3 regions of the Endozoicomonas lisbonensis genome follow, and region 1 is predicted to be linked to each of the others. Evidence: predicted binding sites of a transcription regulator. Region 1 holds the regulator's gene; each other region holds the start of a gene.
The links. The regulator FNR, encoded in region 1, switches genes on or off when oxygen is low (the NO sensors DNR and NnrR bind a similar motif). The targets are predictions, from matches to a motif close to TTGATNTANATCAA.

Region 1 (5,132 bases):
ATAAGTTGAGAGATTGGATGCTGAGCCGTCGGGAAGCACTCAATGAGCGGTTGCATAACATCAAAAAAGACGTCACTCGCAAAGCCAGTGCCGACTGGTCTGAGCAGGCTCAGGAGCGGGAAAATGATGAAGTTATTGATGCACTGGGGAACGAGGCCAGAATTGAGCTGAATAAGATCAATCTCGCTCTGGATCGTATGAATAATGATGAGTATGGGTATTGTGACGGCTGTGGTGGCGAGATCGCTCCCGCCCGGCTGGAAGCTATGCCTTATGCCGACCTTTGTATCAAGTGTGCAGAAGCCCGGGACAACGGGGGCTGATTAAAGGCTGCGAATCATGGTATCGGCCTGGTTTGCAGTAGTCTGGCTGGTTTCCCCTGTGATCAGCCTTTCATAACTGTCTACAAAGCTTTGCACTGAACCCGGGTTATGTCGGTGAAAATAGTTGTGCCACAGTTTGCCCAGCCCTTCGATATCGTCTTCCGGTAAGGAATGAATGCTTTTTTCAGTCCGGCAATAAATCAGCCATGCAATCGCCGTTGCGTAGGAGAGATTGGTGGCCAGCTCATGGTGAGGGTGGCACAGAAATTCTCTCTGGCTGGCCAGGCCTCTGACCAGGCTCGACAGTTCTGACCTTTTAGCCAGGTAAAAGTCCCAGATATTTCGGTGCATACGGGGAGAGATATGATAAATCCCCAGAGCCCGATGATGGTCCTGTTTGATATGAAATCCCAGCTCTGATTCTCTGGCCGCTGTTCCCAGCAACAGGTTCTCGGCGGTTGGGCTCCACATTTTGAGATGCTTCAGGGTGGGACGGACAACATAATGGCGCAACTCCTTTGCACAAATTCCCATGCCTTGATCCTTCATGAGGTTGAATACTCGTTTTATCGTATCACTGGCTTAATACTGAAGCATCTGCCATTTTGACAATAATCTGTAAGTACAGAGAGAAGCTGCTGATTCTCTCTGCAACAGAATCTATTCCCCTTCAAAGGCGCACAACGAAAAGGTGGGAACGCCTGCATTTTGCAAACGACGGGAGCCGCCAAGGTCAGGCAGGTCCATAATCGCTGCCGCTTCAATGGTTTTTGCGCCCAGTTTTTCAATCAGCTGAACCGCTGCCAGCAGAGTTCCGCCGGTTGCGATCAGGTCGTCAACCAGTAAGACCCGGTCGCCTTTGTGCAAACTGTCGGCATGAACTTCCAGACTGGCAGTGCCATACTCCAGGTCGTATTCTACCGAGATGGTTTTGGCGGGCAGTTTACCTTTTTTACGAAACAGGACCAGGGGCTTGTTGAGTACATAGGAAAGGTTGGAGCCGATCAGAAAGCCCCGGGCATCCATTGCACCAATATGGCTGAAATCCAGCTCCATGTAACGGTGGATAAAGCTGTCCATCACGCCACGCCAGGCTTTGGGGTTTTCAAATATGGTGGAAACATCCCGGAACAGGATGCCTGGCTTGGGCCAGTCGGGAACAGTGCGAATCTGGGACTTGAGATAAAAATCGTCGATGATCATTGAGTGGCAACCATATGCTGTGAAAGTGCCGATCATGGCTTGGGGAAAACCACTGCCGTACGGAGCCATCGGACTGTACGGCAGTGTGAACAGGTTACATCAAATCAGTTTGCTGCAATGATCTGTTCAATATCAGCGGCTTTCCCGCCAGCCAGAGAGCATAGTTGAACTGCGTCACGAATTTCAATTTCCTTACCAACAGCCGAAATCAGGCCGTTTTTCTGGAAACGAGTGAAAACACGGCTAACCGTCTCTACTGCCAGACCCAGATAGTTGCCCATCTCATTACGGGACATGGACAGTCTGAAAGACTGGGACGAGAAACCACGACGACGGAAGCGGCTGGCAAGATTGATCAGGAACGTAGCGATACGCTCGTCTGCATTCTTCTTGGACAGCAGCATCATCATTTGCTGGTCTTCCCTGATCTTTTTGCTCATCAGGCGCATCAGGTGACGACGCAGCTCCGGGAAGTCGTCAGACAACATTTCCAGCTGCTCAAACGGAATCTCACACACCATGGTGGTTTCCATGGCCTGGGCGGATACCGGATACACGTCGGTGTCCATACCACTCAGACCGAGAATTTCGCTTGGCAGGTAGAAGGCAGTAATCTGTTCTTCACCTTCGTTAGTCGCGGTGTAGGTTTTGATAGCCCCGGAACGCACAGCGTATACGCTGTCGAACGGGTCTCCTTCCAGAAACAGGTGCTCGCCTTTTTTCAGCGGGCGGCCGCGTTTTATGATTCGATCCAGATTGTCGATGTCTTTCACACTCAACGCCAGCGGCAGGCACAGAGAGCTGAGACTGCAATCCCTGCAGGCCACATGGCTTGGTTGTCGGACGTTGGGCTTAGACGTCATTGAGTGCCCTCAAGGTCTTAAATGCAAAACGCTGACTATTTTATGGAAAATATTTAGAAAGTGTAAGTGCGGTGTTGACTTACGAATGTTGATATTGATCGTTTTTTAAACTTAATTCGGTAAGTCGCATTATATTGCGGTTAATAGCTAGCTGTATTGGTGAATGCTTTGTCATTTTTCGGGGTTTAGGGCAGGGTATGTGCGATTATTTTTGTGCAGTGATCTGTAGGTCGCAGGTGTTTTTTATTGTTGCTGATTTATTGAGGCACTGCATGGATCAGAGGTTACTAACCTCTGATCCATGCATAACGTTAACCAGACTAAATAACTTTAGAAAAGAACTTCATATTCTTTTGCTCCTGATAATATCGGTCAAACATCATGCAGATATTTCGTATCAGCAGTTTGCCTGCCGGTGTTACTTCCAGGATTTCGGGGGTTATGGTAATCAGACCATCCTGTTCCAATGGTTTTAAATTGATCAGTTCAGACAGAAAATAGCTGGGAAAATCAATCGTATATTGCTGCTCAATTTTTTCTGGTTTCAGTCTGAAATGGCAGATCAGCTCGTTGATGACACTCTGACGAATCTGGTCATCTCTGGTCATTTTCAGACCGCGCTTGAGCGGCAACTGGTTTTGCTCGATAGCAGACTGGTATTCAGCCATATCCGTATAGTTCTGGGCATAGGTATTGCCTACCTTGCTGATAGAAGATACGCCCATGCCCACCAGGTCACACTGGCTGTGTGTGGTATAACCCTGAAAGTTGCGATGCAGTGTGCCGTCTTCCTGTGCAACTGCCAGCTCGTCATCGGGCAGCGCAAAATGATCCATGCCGATGTAAACATAGCCACTGTCCAGCAGCCTGCGGGTCGCCTGCTGCAGAATCTGCAGTTTGACATCGGCAGGTGGCAGGTCTCTCTCATTTATTCGACGCTGTGGCATAAAGCGGTGTGGCAGGTGAGCGTAGTTAAACAGTGACAGGCGATCGGGTTGCATCGCGATCACCTTGTCGATGGTGGTCATGAATCCGCCGAGCGTCTGGTGCGGCAGCCCGTAAATCAGATCCATGTGAACAGATTTGAATGCCATGGTGCGGGCTGCATCAAGAACAGATTCAATTTGCGCTTCGCTTTGTACCCGGTTAACCGCCTGTTGCACTCCGGGGTCCAGATCCTGAACACCAATGCTGATGCGGGTAAAGCCCAGGTCCCGCAATGTCGACATCATGGGCCAGTCTACTTCACGAGGGTCCAGTTCAATGGAGTAATCAATGTCACTCCCATGGGGCAGTTTGAAATGTTCAGATACCTTGTTCATCAACGATGAAATCTGTTCCTGATTAAGAAAAGTAGGCGTGCCGCCCCCAAGGTGTAGCTGTTGCACTTCCTGGTCTTCGTTATACAGGTCTGCCTGCAGCTCAATTTCTTTGAACAGGTAGTTCAGGTAAGTGTCTGCCTGTTCTTTGCGTTTAGTGACAATCTTGTTGCAGGCACAGTAGTAACAAACGTGCTGGCAAAACGGAATATGGAAATACAGCGACAGGGGCTTGCCTGTGGCTGAACTACGCCAGGCGCTGGACTGGTAATGCTTCTGGTCGAAGTCTTCAGAAAACTGAACTGCCGTTGGGTATGAGGTATAGCGTGGACCTGACAGGTCGTACTTGCTGATCAGACCTGTATCCCACACGGGTGTGTTATTCATAGTTTTTCTCATTTTGTTCTTATCAGGTCATCAGTCAGCCGTCGACCTTGCGAAATGTTGTTTCAGTCTATGAGAATGGCAGGAATGTAAGATTGATATGTGTCAATAGGTAGGGGGCGTAATTTACATTTCTTGGGTTTAATTGATCAGGGTCAGGTAGGTGAGATCGCATCGGCTACATTGAGTGACTGCCCATGGCCAGTAAAGACATAACCCATTTTTGATGTGGGCCGGGAATAGCCCAGAACCCAAACAGGATCATTAATACGCCTGCAATATTGCGTGTAGCTGCTGCCTGAATCAGCGAGGTTAACTGTCTGGCAAACAGGCCCGTTAAAAAGACAGCGGGCAGGGTGCCGAGCCCAAACAGGCACATCAATAAGGCCGATTGCAGGGCATTACCCTGGGTGGCGCTCCAGACCAGTGTACTGTAGACCATTCCGCAGGGAAGCCAGCCCCAGAGGCTGCCCAGAGCCAGAGCATTGGGCAGATTGCGAATCGGCAGCAGACGGCTGGCTGCTGGCTGAATATGTTTCCATAGTCGTCCGCCCAGCTGTTCCAGTCGCATCAGGCCCCGCCACCAACCGCTGATGTAAAGCCCCATTGCGATCAGCATAATGCCAGCGAATCCGCGCAAAGCCATGTGAACTTCACGACTGAGGTCGCCCAGATACCAGCCAAGACTACCGAGAATAAACCCCGCCAGTGTATAACTGCCTATCCTGCCCAGATGATAGGCAAGCATCAGGACCGCTGTCTGCCAGCGGCTTTTTCCCTGAAGTGACAGGCTTAATGCTGAGGTAATACCGCCGCACATGCCAATACAGTGAGCGCTACCCAGCAGTCCGATACTGAGTGCGGTCAGATAAACAGGCATGGCGTGGGTCAGCTCCATGGGAGTATATCCATCGTTATTTTATTATTTGTGAAATATCATGTGTTTTGCATCTTTACGATTGTAAGGGGTTGTTTTTCTCACTACCCTGACGTGCGTCAGTTTGTACTGGCTTTTTCGTTTTGTCTTCATAGAGAATGCT
Region 2 (5,132 bases), 1.1 Mb from region 1:
GCTCCTGCATAATGGTGGTACCATAATGACCGCTGTGGTTTGCAGATGGGTTGTCAGGGAAGTCAAAACCTTTGCCATTATCGTCGATGAGTACATGCACTTCCCTATCCTCATGGTTTTTGCAGGTTATTTTTACATCAGATGCTTCGGAATGTTTGATGGTATTGACCAGAGCTTCACGAATAATCTGCAGGATATGAATTTGCTGATGAGCGTCAAGTGACAGATACCTAATCTGGTAATCAAGATGAAAATGGATGGTATCAGAACGTTTTTCAAATTCAGCCAGTGTGCCATGAATGGCCTCTTCCAGGCTGCCCTGTGAAATATTCAGCCGGAAGGTGTTCAGCAATTCCCGAAGCTGTCGGTAAGCACTGGTAATGCCTTCTTTCAGCTCATCAACAATTCCGTCAATGACTTCTGTCGTATTTTGTCGCGATAGCTGGCGTTGCAGTCGGGCCACCTGAATTTTCTGGAAGGACAGAGACTGAGCCAGTGAGTCATGGAGTTCTCTGGCAATCACCGAACGCTCTTCCATCAGCAGAAGCCGGTGTTCCTGCACCTGATAGCTGCTGCGATACAGTGAACTGGCAACGATGTCACAGAAGGTTGTCATCCATTGACGGCTGTCGTTAGACAGGTTCTTCCGGTCGCAGGCACTGATGCGCAGGTAACCATACTGCCTTCCCTTGAATCTCAGAGGGAACTGCTGGTCGTCAACGGATGACTGATGACATTCATCGCACTGCTTTTGCTGACAACACTGATTGTCGGGATTATGTTCAGGATCAATACGACGCAGGCTGATTTTTCCGGCATTGTTGTTTATGCAGAGATAACAGCTTTTGAGATTCAGCAGAGTCTTCCACTGCGACAGCTGTTCTTCAAGGCTTACCCGGTCATAAGGATTAATGCCAATCGTCTGCGATGCGTTATAAAGCAGCTGAAGGGCTGTGTTTGACACTTCCAGTGATCGGGTTTTCTGCTTCACCTGCGCTTCCAGTTGTCCATACAACTGGTCGAGTTCATTTGCCATACTGTTAAACGTACTGGTCAGTTGCCCCAGTTCATTCGGCCTGGTGTAGTTCAGCTCCAGGGCATCGAATTGCCCGGTACGAACTCTTTCTGCTGAAAGACTCAATGCTTCGATAGGTAAAAGCAGATTTTTGCCAATATAGCGGATGGCAATGACACCAATACACAACATTCCGAACATTGACAGTACGGTAAAAATAAACAGTTTTCTTAGCTTTTGCTCAGTGTCGTTTTGTAAGGCAAACACCAGCGCATCAATTCGGTCAACATAATCCGGTACATAACGAATAAACTCTGGGTGCGAATCCAGAGATTCTAACAGTGGTCGCATATGGCTGAACCACTCCTGCCTTAACAACCGATAACGTTTACCCAGTTGATTATTAAGCTCCATTAGTGAGGTCAGCGACGGATTGTTGATGCTCTTGTCATAGATATCAATCAGTAAACCCAGGGATTCGGTATCGGTCAGTTCAGGGATGAGAATCTGTTCAGAGAGCCGCCAGGACTGCATACGCAGAGAACCGGAAACATTAATGGCTTCGGCATCCGATTTGGTCGCCATGGCAAACCAGAGAGAGGCCATGACGCTGGTGAGCCCCAGTATGCCAACACTAATGATGACAACAAGCGCTTTGGTTCTGAGAGGGTGAGACGACAACGGATTCATACTTCCCTGGCTAATGAATGGTGTTTCTGAATTGATTCAAGTCAATAAACAGTCAGTTTGCAGGCCCTACCTCTAATAACCCTGTCCGGGGTTTATCAGAAGGGATGGGTAGCATGACAGCTTCGTGTATCAAACCCAAGCCGGAATGATAGTGGCTTTTATGTACCCCTAAAGAGGTATGGCTGGGTATTACCCCCTAATCATGACGCGCTTTTCAGGTCTTTTATGGTTTTTTTAACTTATTAAGATATGAACAAAATATTCAGTATCAACACCATGAAGTCACAAACCAGTCTGTCCCGCCGTCGGTTTTTACGGGGCAGGTTTAATCAGGAAAAACCTGTTCGTCCGCCCTGGAGTATCAGCGAGAACATCTTTCTCGATACCTGTATTCGTTGTACCGAATGCATTGAACGCTGCCCAAACGGTTTGCTGAAAAAAGGCAGTGGTGGTTTTCCTGAAGTCGATTTTTCCAGGGCGTCCTGCAACTTCTGCGGTGAATGCCAGAAAGCCTGTACGGTGGGTGCTTTAACAGATTCTGCGAAAAGCCCCTGGACACTTAAGCCAGTGATAGGAGAAGCCTGTCTGGCGAAAGCAGGCGTTTATTGTCGTACCTGTGCAGAAACCTGTGACGACGAAGTGATTGAGTTCCGGTTGCGGGCGAATGGTATGGCTGAACCTGATGTTAATACCGATTTATGTCGGGGCTGCGGTGAATGCTCATCATCCTGCCCTGTTATTGCCATAGAGCTGAAACAGAACGACACCCATGAAGCACTCTAATATCGATCCTGTCAACGACAAAGCTTTCACCATTGCAGGGCTGTTGGTTCACACACGGCCAGAGTGCTGTGCCAGTGTCACAGAAATTTTGAATGGTTTTGCCGGTGTTGAGGTACACGAAACAGACCCGGCAGGGAAGCTGGTAGTCACCATTGAGGAACAGACTGGCGAGAAAATCATGATCGATACGATCAGCCGTATTAACCAGACGCAGGGTGTGATGTCTGCCGCACTGGTGTATTCCCATCAGGGAACTGAAGACTGAATTCGAAATAACGTCACTACTCAGGGAGTGAAACATGAAACAAAGTCGTCGTGACTTTATTAAAAGCAGCGCCGTTGCTGCCACCGCTGCGGCAGCCGGGGTCAGTATACCGGCTTCTGCCAGCCAGCTGATTGCCAGCAGCAAGGATTCCGAAGTTAAGTGGGACAAAGCCCCATGCCGTTTCTGTGGTACTGGCTGTTCGGTGCTGGTAGGTACCCAGAATGGTCGGGTAGTGGCGACTCAGGCCGATCCGGAATCTCCGGTCAACCGGGGTATGACGTGTATCAAGGGTTACTTCCTGTCCAAGATTATGTACGGCAAGGATCGTATTCAAACACCGCTGCTGCTTATGAAGAACGGCCAGTTCGACAAGAACGGTGATTTTACGCCGATCAGCTGGGATCAGGCATTTGATATCATGGCGGAGAAGTGGAAAGCGGCTATCGCCAAAAGCCGCAATTCTGATGAGATGCCAGCAGTCGGCATGTTCGGTTCCGGACAGTGGACAGTCTGGGAGGGTTATGCAGCTGCCAAATTGATGAAGGCTGGCTTCCGTTCCAACCATATCGATCCTAATGCACGACACTGTATGGCTTCTGCCGTGGTGGGCTTTATGCGTACCTTCGGCATGGACGAGCCAATGGGTTGCTACGACGACTTTGAACACGCCGATGCCTTTGTACTCTGGGGTGCCAATATGGCTGAAATGCACCCGGTACTCTGGGCACGTCTTACCGCCCGCCGTCTGGGGTACCCCCATGTCAAAGTGGCGGTGATGTCCACTTACAAACACCGTTCTTTTGAACTGTCCGACAACTCCATTATTTTCACACCGCAGACGGATCTTGCCATTGGTAACTACATTGCCAACTACATCATTCAGTCCGGCAGTGTGAACGAAGAGTTTGTTAAAAAGCACACCCACTTCCGTCGTGGTGTCACCGATATCGGTTATGGCCTGCGTCCGGATCATGAGCTGGAGAAAAAAGCGGCTAACCCGGGCAATGGTGATTCAACACCTATGTCGTTTGAAGAATATGCCGGGTTTGTCAGCGACTACACCGTTGAGAAAGTCTCCAAACTGTCTGGCGTACCGGAACAAAACCTGGAAGAACTGGCAAAACTGTATGCCGATCCCGGGGTAAAAGTGGTGTCCCTGTGGACCATGGGGGTTAACCAGCACACCCGTGGTGTGTGGATGAACAACCTGATTTACAACATCCACCTGCTGACCGGCAAAATTTCCGAGCCCGGTAACGGTCCGTTCTCCCTGACGGGACAACCTTCTGCCTGTGGTACTGCCCGTGAAGTCGGCACCTTTGCCCATCGTCTGCCAGCTGACATGGTGGTGAATAACAAAGCACACCGTGACATGGCTGAGAAAATCTGGCAGCTGCCGGAAGGCACCATACCGGGAACCGTTGGATATCATGCAGTGTTGCAGAACCGGATGCTGAAGGATGGCAAGCTGAATGCGTACTGGGTGATGTGTACCAACAATATGCAGACAGCGCCCAATATTAACAACGAGAGTTTGCCGGGCTATCGCAATCCGGACAACTTTATTGTTGTCTCTGACCCCTACCCGACCGTAACCGGACAGGCTGCCGACCTGATTCTGCCAACCGCCATGTGGGTTGAAAAGGAAGGTGCCTACGGTAATGCCGAACGTCGTACCCAGATGTGGTATCAGCAGGTGCAGCCGCCGGGTGAGTCCCGTTCCGACCTGTGGCAGCTGATGGAGTTCTCCAAACGTTTCAAAGTGGAAGAAGTGTGGTCGGACGAACTGCTGGAAAAAGTCCCTCATCTGCGTGGCAAGACCCTGTTCGAGGTACTGTACGCCAACGGTAAGGCAAATGAATTCTCATTGGATGAAATACCCGAAGAACGTCTGAATCAGGAATCCCGTGATTTTGGATTCTACGTCCACAAAGGTCTGTACGAAGAGTACGCCGCCTTTGGTCGAGGCAAGGCACACGACCTGGCAGACTTTGAAGTGTATCACCAGACCCGCGGTAAACGCTGGCCGGTGGTGAATGGCGAAGAAACCCTGTGGCGTTACCGCGAAGGCTATGACAGCTACGTGAAAGAAGGTGAAGGTTTTAATTTCTACGGTAAGCCCGATGGCAAGGCCTGGATTTTTGCCCTGCCGTACGAGCCACCGCACGAGTCTCCGGATGAAGAATACGACCTGTGGTTGTCTACCGGACGAGTATTGGAGCACTGGCATTCCGGCTCCATGACCCGCCGCGTACCGGAACTGCATCGCTCTTACCCCGACGCACAACTGTTTATGCATCCTGACGATGCCTCAGAACGTGGTCTGCGCCGGGGTGATGAAATCAAGGTAATTTCCCGTTACGGCGAAGTGCGCACCCG
Region 3 (5,132 bases), on a different contig from region 1:
TTCCAGGTGAGTTTCCAGTCACCATCGCGGATCGCGTAATCGTCGTCACGACGCCAGTACATGGTTTCATGGGGTCCATCTGCACCCATTTCACCTTTCAGGTAAGGCATCAGGTCTTTACCGTCAAACGGTGTAGCGCCAGACCAGGGCGCAGTGCCGGCCGCTGCGGCAATCGTTGGCAAGATGTCCATAGAGGAAACCATTTGCTTGTATTCCTGGCCTGCAGGAATTTTACCTGGCCAGCGTGCAACAAACGGTACACGGATACCCCCTTCATAGGTATCACCCTTGAAACCGTTGAATGGGCCGGGACTGGACATAGTGGTTTCGCCGCGCTGCTTCTGGACAGGCTGCGCAAAGCCCTGGCCACGGGGTGTACCGTTGTCACTCATGAAAAATACAATGGTGTTATCGTCAATGCCGTGATGCTTCAGGGAGTCCATCACTTCACCGATGCCATCGTCCAGTGCCAGGGCCATGCCTGCAAAGTGTCTGCGCTCCTCACCGGCAACGCCTTCAGCGACCGGCAAATCTTTCAGCCGTTCAACGTAGCTCTCGGGTACCTGCCATGGGTGATGAACGGCAAAGTGAGCCAGATACATAAAGAATGGATCTTCACTTTTCACTGCCTCATCAATAAAGTCAATGGCCTCATCAGTAAACAGTTCCGTCAGGTAGCCATTGCTTTGCTGAATAGGCGGCTCCATTTCGGTGTCGCGATAGATGGGCGCGAAACGCATGTGGGCATCAGGGTTGGTGGTGGACTTAAAGTAGTCGTGGCTACCGTCCAGGAAGCCATAGAAGAAGTCGGCACCTCGTTCGTTAGGCAGGCCGGTTAGTTCACCCAGATGCCACTTACCGATGACGGCAGTCTGATAGCCGATGTCCTTCATCATTTCCATGGCCAGGGGCTGGCTGGATGGAATATGGTTTTCGTTAAAGTTACCGTAGATACCAAAGCGCTGCTGGTGAACACCGGTGATCATACCGGCACGGGACGGGCCGCAGATGGAAGCGGATACGTAAGCCTGTGAAAACCAGGTGCCTTCTTCTGCCAATGCATCAATGTTTGGGGTTTTTATATCTTTGTAGCCATGGTAGCCAACGTCACCCCAGCCCATGTCGTCTACATAGATGATGATGACGTTAGGCCTGGTAGCTTCTGTATTGACAGAGGCGGCCGGTACAGGTGCTGCAACAACTGCCGCACTATGGACAGTCGCTGAAACGGCCATTGCCAGCAAAGCTTTTTTAAGCTTGGACATTCCTATTAAACCTTTTGGTGCAAATTGGTGCAAAGTGCGTATAAACGTTTCTCTTGTTTGCCGTAAATCTACAGAGTCGACATCGTTATATCAATACAGCGCTGCCAAATAATCTGATCCAGTGTACGCAATGCGCTTTAAAGTTGATGTATGTCACTTGTATTGTAATTATTTTGATTAAAGACAATAGAGGTGGTGACTTATGGGAGCGAGTGAAAGATGATGCAAAAAAAATCATGTTACGAAACATTTCTGCATTATCTGCCAACTTTTAAAGCTTTCTTCACAGGAGCTGCATCTTTATGTATCAAATGATGGGTTACAGATATAAGTCGAAATAAATACATCGAGTGGAACTCAATGATAAAGCTAAAGCGGACACTATTGTGTGTTTGTATTTCAGCCTCACTGTTAGCCGGTTGTAACGATCAGTCCGGAAGTGATAATCCCCCTTCTACTGTTGAAGGTGTGCCACCAACCGGGGACACCTCTCCAGGTACTCCTCCTCCCGCTTCAGATATCGCCACAAAGCTGCTTGTTGGATACGAACCGGACGAAACATTACCAGAACTCAGCGTGAATGGCGGAAGCGCAGCGGTTGAAATCTCAATGGTCAGACAGGGTCGTCGCGCTTATCCGACAGAAAAAGATTATTTCCTCAGTCTTGCCTGGGAAAATCATAGAGATGATTACCTGTCTATTCGCCATGATTTCTCGTCAAACGTGGTTGACTACGACAAAGCCGACTTCATTATGCTGGATCTTTATGTGCCGGAAGGGCAGAAGGTCTCTTCAGTGGAGATGAAACTGGAGGGACAGCTTTTTTCCAGTATAAGCAGGAATGTTGTCAACGGTGGCTGGTCTACAATAGCTGTTGATGTACGACAGCTTAAGGATAAAAGCAGCTCTACCCTTGAAGAGCTGCGACTGTTCACCTCTGATACCGGCGGTGAACTTTATCTCGATAATATCAGGCTGGTTTCTGCCAGCCCCGAAGCGGTGGAGGTTAACTCAGTCCACGGTGCGGCTGAAGTGGCCTGGAGACATCTGGACCCGTCTTTCTGGCTGGAAGATTTTAAAGGGTATAACGTTTACCGTTCTGTTGTTGGTAGCGACTATAGAGAGAAACTGAACGACCAGCCGGTGACCGTCAGTGCGTATATTGACTTTGATGCGGATGACTCTCAGGAAGCCGATTACTTTGTCAGTAGCGTGATTGGTAGCACAGAGTCAGAGCTGACTTATGTCGGGCGGGGCAAAGCAGCAAACCTGTCCGACGAAGAGTTCCTGGGCAGTTTACAGAGAACGACATTCCGCTACATGACGGACTATATGCATCCGCACAGTGGCATGACCCGCATTTCATACCAGAAAGCAAACCAGAGCAACAATTGCGGCCCTTTCCATACGGGCATGGCTACCATGGCTCTGGCTGCGGGGGTGGAAAATGAGTTTATTGATCGTGAGGACGCTGCCCGCCGCGTGGTGAAAATGCTGCGTTTCATGAAATCCGCCGATCGCTTCCAGACCGGCTGGCCACGCTGGGTGCGTTGTCATACCGGCAGGCTGGCAGGACTGGCCAGTCCTGATGATGGCGCAAACCTGAGCGATACCGGCATGTTCCTGCAGGGGGCGCTGGTCGCTCGTGAGTACTTCACTGAAAACAATGCGCTGGAAGCGGAAATTCGTGAACTGGCCTCAGAATTGTACCACTCGGTTGACTTCAACCTTTTCCGTGATTTTGACGGAAAAACCGAAGGCGAAGTGCTGATGTGGCACTGGTCACAAACGACAGGGTTTGAACAAAGCCTTTTGTTAAAAAGCTTCCAGGAAACCTTTGGGGTGTATGTACTGGCCCTGGGTTCGCCTACTCACCCGATACCGGCAGAGATTTACCACTCCGGGTGGGCAGCCGGTGGTGGCATCAGTTATAACCGTTACATTAACGGCGAACTGTCCAGACATGACGACACCAGGCAGCTATACAATGGCAACCGCCTCTGGGGGGGGAATAAGCAAGAACCGCTTTACTCAGTCCACCACAACTATATTGCCATAGACCCCAGAGACCTGAGGGATGACTATGTCAGCTTCTGGGACACCGCACACAGCCGGGTTGATCTGCAATATAACTACGGGTTGATGAACCCTGAAGATCACTCCGCTTATGGTGAGCTGGAATGGGGCATTATGGCTGATCACGACCCCTGGGGTTATCAACGCCACGAAGTGGAAGGCAAACCCGGTATTGACGACAATGGCACGATTTCAATGGGCGCGCTGGTCGCCTCAACACCCTATCTCCCGGAGAAAATTATTCCTGCGATTCGCCACCTTTACGATAAATACCAGGCAAAGGTTTACGGCGGCTATGGGTTTTATGACTCCTATAATAAGGATGCTGACTGGTGGTCTGCCGACCACCGGAAATATGTCAGTCTGAATCCGACTTCGAATTTTGTCGCCCTTGAAAACCATAAAACAGGTTTAATCTGGGAGCTCTATAACAAAGCCCCTGAAATACAGGAAGCCTATCGCAGAGGCGGCTTTGTCAGGGATGCTGATGCGGGGTTGATGGTCAGTTATTTTGAAAATGAAGGTCGCTGGGATACGGACAACCTGCCAGACCTGTCGGCGATGACACCTGAGTGGGAAGTTCAGGTGAGTACCTTCCACGCAACACCACGAGACCGGGCAACGAACTTCGGGCTGCTGTATCAGGGTTGGCTGACTGTCGAACAATCCGGTCACTATACCTTCTATACGGATTCTAACAGCCCGAACAGGCTCACAATTGATGGAAAAAAAGTGATAGAGGGTGAGGCAGGCATTGAAAACTCCGGCACGATTTATTTGCCAGCCGGTGAACACCCTGTATCTGCCGAGTATTTTCAATCAACCGGTATGCGGCAGTTTACGGTTTCCTATGAAGGTCCGGGGATAGAGAAAAAGGTTATTCCTGTGAAACGACTGCGGACTTCGTTAAATGCAGCGATAGCTCCATAGTTATTGAGTTCCTGATATACGCCCATGATCGTTTTATCATTCATGGGCAATTCTGACATCTCTATTTTCGCTGATGTCTCTCATGGTCACCCTGTCGGAAAACTGTCCGAATCATTGTTACTAAGGGAAGCAGCAGGTAAAAACATCCTATCGTCATCCCCGCGAAGGCGGAGACCCACTGTTCGTGTCAGATTCCCGCCTTCGCGAGAATGACGGATTACTGGTATGTTCTGTAGTGCTGTTTCCCTAAGCTTCTGCAAAAATCGAGTCTGACCTTCAGACTCCAGACCAGTTTTTTCACCACTGGAAACAAGTATTGAATTAATGGCAACATAAATAACGGCACCATAATAGTGTCACAAGGAAGTAACAGAAAATCGATAATAATTGATTAAGTATTCATGAACGCAAGGAAGATGAATGAGAAACAATCTTATGAAACTGCTACTTTTACCTTTGGTAATAGTGTGTAGCTTTTCCTACGGCCATGGCTGGACCGATTACCCCAAAGCACGACAAACTATCTGTGCTGACGATGGGGGTTACTGGTCGTCTACTGATGGATCAACGATTCCTAATGCCGCCTGTCGGGCAGCATTTTTACAGTCAGGCACTTATCCCTTTGTACAGAAGAATGAGTTTTCTGCCAATGTTATTGATTACCTGAATCAGGGTGCGGTAGAGGCTGTTGTTACCGATGGTGACCTCTGTAGTGCGGGAGCGACTAGTAAGTCGGGAATGGATATCCCTTCTGCAGCCTGGCAGAAAACCGTTCTGCAACCTGGCAGCCATACACTGAGGTTCAGGGCTACTGCGCCACATAACCCGAGCTTCTGGAGAATCTACCTGACCAGGTCTGGT

Region 2: napF (ferredoxin-type protein NapF) is a predicted target of FNR. The motif match lies at 1,737-1,750, and genes of this name have one in related genera.
Region 3: V5J35_RS00905 (sulfatase family protein) is a predicted target of FNR. The motif match lies at 1,409-1,422, and genes of this name have one in related genera.

The regions. Positions count from the first base shown of each region.
Region 1 is NZ_JBEWTB010000002.1:3,816,203-3,821,334, forward strand. Features, by position in the region: gene V5J35_RS18135 (TraR/DksA family transcriptional regulator) at 1-323, shown strand, start outside; gene V5J35_RS18140 (hypothetical protein) at 324-857, opposite strand; gene V5J35_RS18145 (adenine phosphoribosyltransferase) at 984-1,526, opposite strand; gene fnr (fumarate/nitrate reduction transcriptional regulator Fnr) at 1,631-2,389, opposite strand; gene hemN (oxygen-independent coproporphyrinogen III oxidase) at 2,710-4,095, opposite strand; gene V5J35_RS18160 (sulfite exporter TauE/SafE family protein) at 4,271-4,990, opposite strand; gene ccoS (cbb3-type cytochrome oxidase assembly protein CcoS) at 5,046-5,132, opposite strand, start outside.
Region 2 is NZ_JBEWTB010000002.1:4,963,173-4,968,304, reverse strand. Features, by position in the region: gene V5J35_RS23315 (histidine kinase) at 1-1,705, opposite strand, end outside; gene napF (ferredoxin-type protein NapF) at 1,982-2,488, shown strand; gene V5J35_RS23305 (chaperone NapD) at 2,475-2,753, shown strand; gene napA (nitrate reductase catalytic subunit NapA) at 2,788-5,132, shown strand, end outside.
Region 3 is NZ_JBEWTB010000001.1:254,225-259,356, reverse strand. Features, by position in the region: gene V5J35_RS00905 (sulfatase family protein) at 1-1,265, opposite strand, end outside; gene V5J35_RS00900 (glucoamylase family protein) at 1,626-4,271, shown strand; gene V5J35_RS00895 (lytic polysaccharide monooxygenase) at 4,692-5,132, shown strand, end outside.